One region of the Paraburkholderia sp. OAS925 genome, then DNA from elsewhere that is predicted to be linked to it. Evidence: predicted binding sites of a transcription regulator. Region 1 holds the regulator's gene; the other holds the start of a gene.

The links. The regulator FNR, encoded in region 1, switches genes on or off when oxygen is low (the NO sensors DNR and NnrR bind a similar motif). The targets are predictions, from matches to a motif close to TTGATNNNNATCAA.
Region 2: the regulator FNR is predicted to act here: its motif matches at 1,710-1,723, upstream of ABIE53_RS29775 (universal stress protein).

What each region holds. Positions count from the first base shown of each region.
Region 1 covers NZ_JBEUNO010000002.1:507,253-510,819, reverse strand. The annotation lists gene ABIE53_RS21100 (SUMF1/EgtB/PvdO family nonheme iron enzyme) at 41-1,369, opposite strand; gene fnr (fumarate/nitrate reduction transcriptional regulator Fnr) at 1,495-2,343, opposite strand; gene ABIE53_RS21090 (methyl-accepting chemotaxis protein) at 2,820-3,567, shown strand, end outside.
Region 2 covers NZ_JBEUNO010000002.1:2,460,660-2,464,226, reverse strand. The annotation lists gene ABIE53_RS29785 (porin) at 1-1,084, shown strand, start outside; gene ABIE53_RS29780 (DUF2964 family protein) at 1,163-1,459, shown strand; gene ABIE53_RS29775 (universal stress protein) at 1,832-2,305, shown strand; gene ABIE53_RS29770 (zinc-dependent alcohol dehydrogenase family protein) at 2,348-3,388, shown strand; gene ABIE53_RS29765 (CBS domain-containing protein) at 3,536-3,567, shown strand, end outside.

The sequences.
Region 1 (3,567 bases):
TCGATTTTTTCGGCAGGCTTGTTCTCTTATGCGTGATTCGTCACGCGCTCACGCAGCGGAACCCCGCATAAACGTACTGATAATGCGGCTGAAACCAGTTGCGAAACGTCGGCCGCAACATGCACTGCGCGGTGCGCGCCGATCCGCCCTTCAGCACGTAATGCTTGCCGTCGAAGAAATTGGCCGAGTAGCCCAGATAGAACGGAAACGGCTCGAACCCCGGCAAGCCGTCGAACAATGTCGACGTCCATTCCCAGCCGTTGCCGAACTGGCCTTCCACGCCGAATGCGCTCACGTTCTCCGGATAAGCGTCGACGGGCCGAGGGTCCCAGCTACGGAAATCGAAGTTGCCCGAGCCCGCGTGCGGCGCGCCCTGTGCGGCGCGTTGCCATTGCGCTTCGGTGGGCAGCGCCTTGCCGGCCCAGCGCGCATAGGCGCTCGCCTCGGCGTGGCTGACGTACGCGGGCCAGTCGAGCGGCAAGGGCACGTCGTCGAACATGGTGCGCAACGTCCATTCGTCGCGAACGCCGTTGCCTTCACCGCTGTCTTCCCCGTTACGTTCGCTGTTGACGCTGCGCCGCGACCAGCATGCCGGATGCTCGATGCCCTCGGCTTCCTTCCACGCCCAGTCCTGCTCCGACCACCACTTCGGCTCGCGATAACCGCCCGCGTCGATGAACTCGCGAAACGCGCCGTTCGTCACCATATAGCGGTCGATCTCAAAGGCCGGCACGTCCACTTGCAATTCGCCGAACTCGTTGTCCCAGCCGAAGCGGCCGCCGTCGCGCCGCATCCCGAGCGTGGCCGAACCCGCAGGCACGCGGACCATCGGCGACGCGCCGTTCGCGCGCCCCGGACCGGTCACGACAGGCTCGCGCAGCTCGGTCACTTTCTGTGCGAGCGGCAATTGATGAAGCATGTACGCAAGCGTCTCCGCATGCATCAGCCGATGCTCGATCGCGACATTCAGCAATTGCTCCGACGCATCGACGCGCGCGGAATCGGTCAGCGCCCGCAGTTCGCGGTCGATCTGTTCGCGAGCGCGCAGGCCATACTCGCGCACGGTCTGGAGCGAAGGCCAGTCGCCTGGTTGATCGGTGGGAAAGCCGCCATCAACCGGATCGATGCCGAAGGCGAAAAGCTGATCGAGTTGCGGATCGAAAGCGGGCAGTTCGAACAGACGCTGATCGAACAGATTACGGTCGAAAGCTTCGAGGTGACCGATATAGAACACGATGCGATGCCGCTCGCGAATCGGTCTTTCGTACAGAAACTCGGGCTTGACGATGGAGAAGAGAGCGTCGGTAACTTGACGCGCGTCGATCAGACGCTGAACGAGCGGGTGATGCGGGCGGGGATCGCGGTTCATTTCGCCGGGTCTCCTTGCGGGGGACGGACTAAACAAAGACTGTACCCGCTCGCAGTTGCCATGCCAAGGCAAAAGACCCGCCGGAAAAACGTGCAAAGGGCCGCGGCCGGCCCTGTGCGCGGGGTTTAGACCTGCCGCAAGCCGTCCAGATCGACGATGCGAATGTGCTTGCCTTGCGTGTCGATCAGGCCGCGCTTTTGAAATCTTGACAGCGTGCGGCTCACGGTTTCGAGCGTCATGCCGAGGTAGCTGCCCATGTCCTCGCGCGTCATTCGCAGATTGAACTCCGCCGACGAATAGCCGCGCTGCGCATTGCGCTCGGACACGTCGAGCAGAAAGGCCGCGACCCGTTCGTCCGCCGACAGCGAGCCGAGCACCATCATCTGGGCGGCTTCGCGCACGATCTGCTCGCCGAGCAGCTTGTGCAGGCGCTCCTGCATCGAGCCGATTTCGCGGCACAGCGACTTGAGCGCGGTGTAGGGGACGATGCACACGGTGCTGTCCTCGAGCGCGAGCGCGCTGCACGCGTGCCGGTCTTCGCTGATGCCGTCGAGGCCGAGCGCTTCGCCGGCAAGCCGCAGGCCCGTGACCTGTTCGCGCCCGTCGCGGTGCGCCATGACGGTTTTCATCGAGCCGGAGCGCACTGCGTAAATGTTGTCGAAACGGTCGCCGCTGCGGTACAGCGCTTCCCCGCGATGCACGGAGCGCGCCGAGCAGATCAGCGTTTCGAGTTTCGAGAGTTCGTCGTTCGACAAGCCTTGCGGCATGCACAACTGCCGCATCGAGCAGCTCGAGCAGCGCGCGGCGCTGCGGGTGGGCGTGCGCGTGGCGGCACGCGGCGTCGCCCGGCGGCTGGCTCGCGGTGCGGGCGAGGTGACGGCGGAGCCGCCCGGAACTGCGGAAGCCGGGGCCGAACTCGGGGCGGAAGTCGGGGCCGAAGGCGGGGCGGGAATCACAACGGTAGGGGTCAACATGTCTGAGCCGATGTCAGGAGGTAATGATTGATTGTCCCACCGGCTCTGTCCCCCGTTTCGCGGCAAAATGACGCGCTCCCGCGCTCAAGCCTCTTGAGCGACGTCAGAACGCCGCGCCTCGCGTCCTCCAAACGCGGAAGCGTCCGAATGCGCTTTCCCGCCCGCGCGAGCTCTTACTCAACGTTTTGCGTCTACCAGCGACTTTCCCGCGCACTCGCAAACGTTTGGCGAATTTTTTTCTTTCTCGCGCACACCACTCTCAAGGTTTAGGAATTTTTGTCGTCATATTGTCTGAAGAATGCGACGGCAGCGAGAAAGGGGCGGACTACAACGCGCCCATGTCGGCGTCATCGAGTGAACCGCCTTGAGACGAGGCGGATGTGTTCACGCCGAAGCGCGGGGCGGTGCCGCAATGCGGTGAACTGCGCGCGCTTCGCGACAACTTTTATCGAGCGGTTGGGGAAGGAATTAGACACATGAAGATTTCGAATTTGAAAATCGGGGTTCGTCTTGGCTCCGCCTTTGCGCTGATGGTCGCGCTGCTGGTCGGCACGGCTGTCGTCGGTATCGAGCATCTCGAGTCGACTAACACGAAGATGGATGAGATCGTCAGCAATCGCTATACGCTGATCGCGCTCAGCAATCAGATCAAGAGCAACGGATACAAGGCGAACGGCATTCTGAGCAATCTGCTGCTGACCACGTCGCCCGATAAAGCCAAGCAGTACATGGACGACTACGCGGCGATCCGCAAAGCGAACGCGCAAGCCTACGCCGAGCTCGAAAAGCACCTGACGAGCGATGAAACCCGGGCGCTCTTCAAGCAGCAGTTCGACGCGCGCTCGGCTTACGGCGTGAGCGTGAAGAGCTTCTTCGATCTGGTCAGCAAGAACCAGCAGCAGGACGCGCGCGACGTCTATCAGGGCGACATGGCGCGGCTGCAGGACGCTTATTACGTTCTCGTCGACAAGATGGTCGACGTGCAGGCGGACCGGATGGCGCGCGATGTCGCCGAAGCCGTCGCCGAAGCGCACAACGCGAAGCTGCAAATGATTCTGCTCGCGCTGTTCGCCACGGTGATCGCGATCGCGACCGGCATCTTCATCACGCGCACCATCACGCGGCCGATCAACCGCGCGGTCGTTCTCGCCGAAGCGGTCGCGGCCGGCGATCTCACGCATCATCTGCACATCGATTCGACCGATGAAGTGGGCCGCCTTCTCA
Region 2 (3,567 bases), 2.0 Mb from region 1:
AACGGCTGTCCATGCACAAAGCAGCGTCACGCTGTACGGCATTCTGGACGCCGGCATTACGTACGTGAACAACGCCGGTGGTTCCCACCAGGTTAAGTTCGACGACGGCATTTCGTATGGCAACCGGATCGGCTTCAAGGGCGTCGAAGATCTCGGCGGCGGCTTGCAGGCGGTATTCGTACTCGAGTCGGGTTTCCACGTAGGCAATGGACAACTTGGATTCGGTGGCGCTGAGTTCGGACGCCAGGCGTATGTCGGTCTGAAGAACAACTGGGGCACCTTGTCGTTTGGTAACCAGCTCGACATGACCGAAGAATTCGCGTACCTGTACAACATATCCGCGTGGGCAAGCGGTTACGCGATTCACCAGGGCGACTTCGACCGGATGAACGGCGACCGGCTGCCTAACTCGATCAAATTTCTCTCCGCCGATATATCCGGCTTTTCTTTCGGCGGCATGTACTCGTTCGGCAATACGGCCGGCGACTTCCATCAGAAAAGCGCATGGAGCGTGGGCGCGCGCTATGAGCACGGTCCGTTCAACATGGGCGCCGCCTATACGCAGTTGAACAACCCGTTCGGCATCTATGCGTTCGATCCGTACGCGATGATCGGCACGCATACTTTCCTCGGCAGGCCGACCGTTTCCGTCGATCCTGCAACCGGCGCGGTTACAGATCTGTATACCTCGACTTCATTTCCGGTCGACAGGCAGGGCGCGTTTGCAATCGGCGCCGCTTATACGATCGGCAATGTGATGCTGAGCGGCAACTTCACTTACACGACGATCAAGGGCCTTGGTCAGACCTCGCATATGCAGGTTTATGAAGGCGGCGCTTCGTATACGTTCACGCCGGCGTTGATGCTCTACGGTGGCTATCAGCACACGCGGTTTGAAGGAAACCACTGGAATCAGGGCTCGCTCGGGCTTCACTACCTGTTGTCCAAACGTACGGACGTGTACATCTCGGGCGATTATCTGCGCGCATCGGATGGTGTGAATGCGGTGATCGGCTATAGCTTCACGCCGTCGTCGACCAGCACGCAGGCTGATGTGCGTATCGGGATGCGCCATTCGTTCTGAAGCGGCGCGGCGGATTTCTGTGAGCGGGAATCCGCCTGGATTTAGCCGTTAATTTGCAGCCGTCGAAGACAGAGCGCAATGCGTCGCACCATCGCGGCTCGTACGCTTGACCTCGATCAAGAGCGCCCACGTCTTCTGACCGATGATGTCGTTACGACTTTAATCATCGCGTTGGAGGACATCATGACTAGCTCGGACGGCAGGATCTTATTTTCAGCAATCGCCGTTTTTGTGGCGCTCGCGGGCATAGGGGTGTCGATCCGGGGCTTGCTGTTCGACGAGCCGTCATTTTTTCGTTATGGCATTGCCGGTGTGGTCGGCGGCGTTGCGTGCTTCGTGTGGCTGCTCAATTCCGCACGCGACGGCAACTCGTGATCGCCAGACTGCGTACCGGCCGCTTGTTCACATCAGCGGCGCTCCGAGCATTGCCCCCAAGCATTGCCACCACCAGCGGCCAGACCCTGCTCTGACGCTGTCTCCTCATCATCAATCCATTCAATATGCCAATGCCCGTTTTGACGAGCCCATAGGCGGGCACGCCTTCGCGCCAGCCGTTGGCAATCGTTTCGTCGTGAGCGTTGCACTAAATCAAACGATGCGCACCGTGCGCGGCCCTGCGACCTCATTGACGCAGGTCAATCGTCAGATGCGGATACGCGCTCATGATTCTCTCATCGACTCGCTGCTCCAGGTGGCTTTCGCTGCCGCAACGGTCGACGGAAACGTGCAGATCGGGCGGAGGCAAACATGTACGCACACATCGTGGTGGCACTCGACGGCAGCGACGCAGCCAAGCGCGCGCTGAGCGAAGCGATTCAGTTGACGAAGCTCTCGCGCGGCAGGTTGACGGCCGTCTACGTGCTCGATCAGTCGGCGGCGTTCACCTACGCAGGCGCTTGCGATCCGCATCTTCTGAGCGGCGCCGCGCGGCAGGTCGGAACCATGCTGCTCGATGGCGCACAGAAACAGATGCGCGAGATGGACGTCGTGGGCGACACGGAGATCGTGGAAACGCGGGGCATCGCCGAAGACATCGCCGGCACGTTGCTGCGCTTCGTTCAGTGGAGCGGCGCGGACCTTGTCGTGATGGGCACTCACGGACGGCGCGGATTGCGGCGCATGGTGATCGGCAGCGTTGCCGAGCGTTTCGTCCGCCATGCGACGTGCCCCGTTCTGCTGGTTCGCGAGCCCACTGACGCAAAGCGCGAGGCGCCGCTTTGACACAATCCGGCCGCTCGTCTCTCTGATCATTGGAGTCATCTCGTGAAAGCACTGGTTTATCACGGCGCCGGGCAAAAATCACTCGACGAGCGGCCGATGCCGCAACTCGCGTCGCCCACCGACGCCATCGTCAAGGTGACACGCACGACGATCTGCGGCACCGACCTGCATATCCTGAAGGGCGATGTCCCCACCTGCGAGCCCGGCCGCATTCTCGGCCATGAAGGAGTGGGAATCGTCTATCAGGTTGGCGCTGCCGTCAGCACGCTGAAAGAGGGCGACCCGGTGCTCATCTCGTGCATTTCGTCGTGTGGCAAGTGCGACTACTGCCGACGCGGAATGTACTCGCACTGCGCGACGGGCGGATGGATTCTTGGCAACAGGATCGACGGCACGCAAGCGGAATACGTGCGCATTCCTCACGCCGAAACAAGCCTGTACCGCATTCCCCAAGGTGCGGATGAAGAGGCGCTAGTGATGCTTTCCGACATCCTGCCGACCGGCTTTGAATGCGGTGTTCTGAACGGCAAGGTTGAACCGGGAAGCACGGTGGCGATTGTCGGCGCGGGGCCGATCGGGCTCGCGTCGCTGCTTACCGCGCAGTTCTATTCGCCGGCGCAGATAGTGATGATCGACCGCGACCCTTACCGTCTGGAAGTGGCGTCGCGCTTCGGGGCGACGGCGTGCGTCGATAGCGGCGTCGACGATCCGGTGGCAAAGGTCATGAAGCTCACCGCCGGAACGGGCGCGGATTGCGTGATCGAGGCCGTGGGCGTGCCCGAGACTTTCGAGCTATGCCAGGCGCTGGTGGCGCCTGGCGGCGTCATCGCCAACGTGGGCGTGCATGGCGTGAAGGCGGATCTGCATCTGGAGTCGCTGTGGGATCGCAACATCTCGATCACGACGCGTCTCGTCGATACGGTCAGTACGCCGATGCTGCTGAAGACCGTGCGCGCCGGCCGGCTCGACGCCGCGAGCCTGATCACGCATCGCTTCAAGCTCGACGATGTACTGAAAGCCTACGAGACTTTCGGCGATGCGGCCCGATCGCATGCGTTGAAGGTCATCATCGAAGTGGCGTAAAGGCTCGTTGAATCGTCTGCCGGCATTCGAGCCTCGCCGACATGATCCACGTCAAACAGAACGGTGCCGCACACGCCTAACCTTGAATAGCACAGGGGTTTGCCGCGTTGCCCCTTGATTCAACGCCCAACCTTCAGGAGGCTTACCATGCGCGCATCCGATGTCATGACCCACACCGT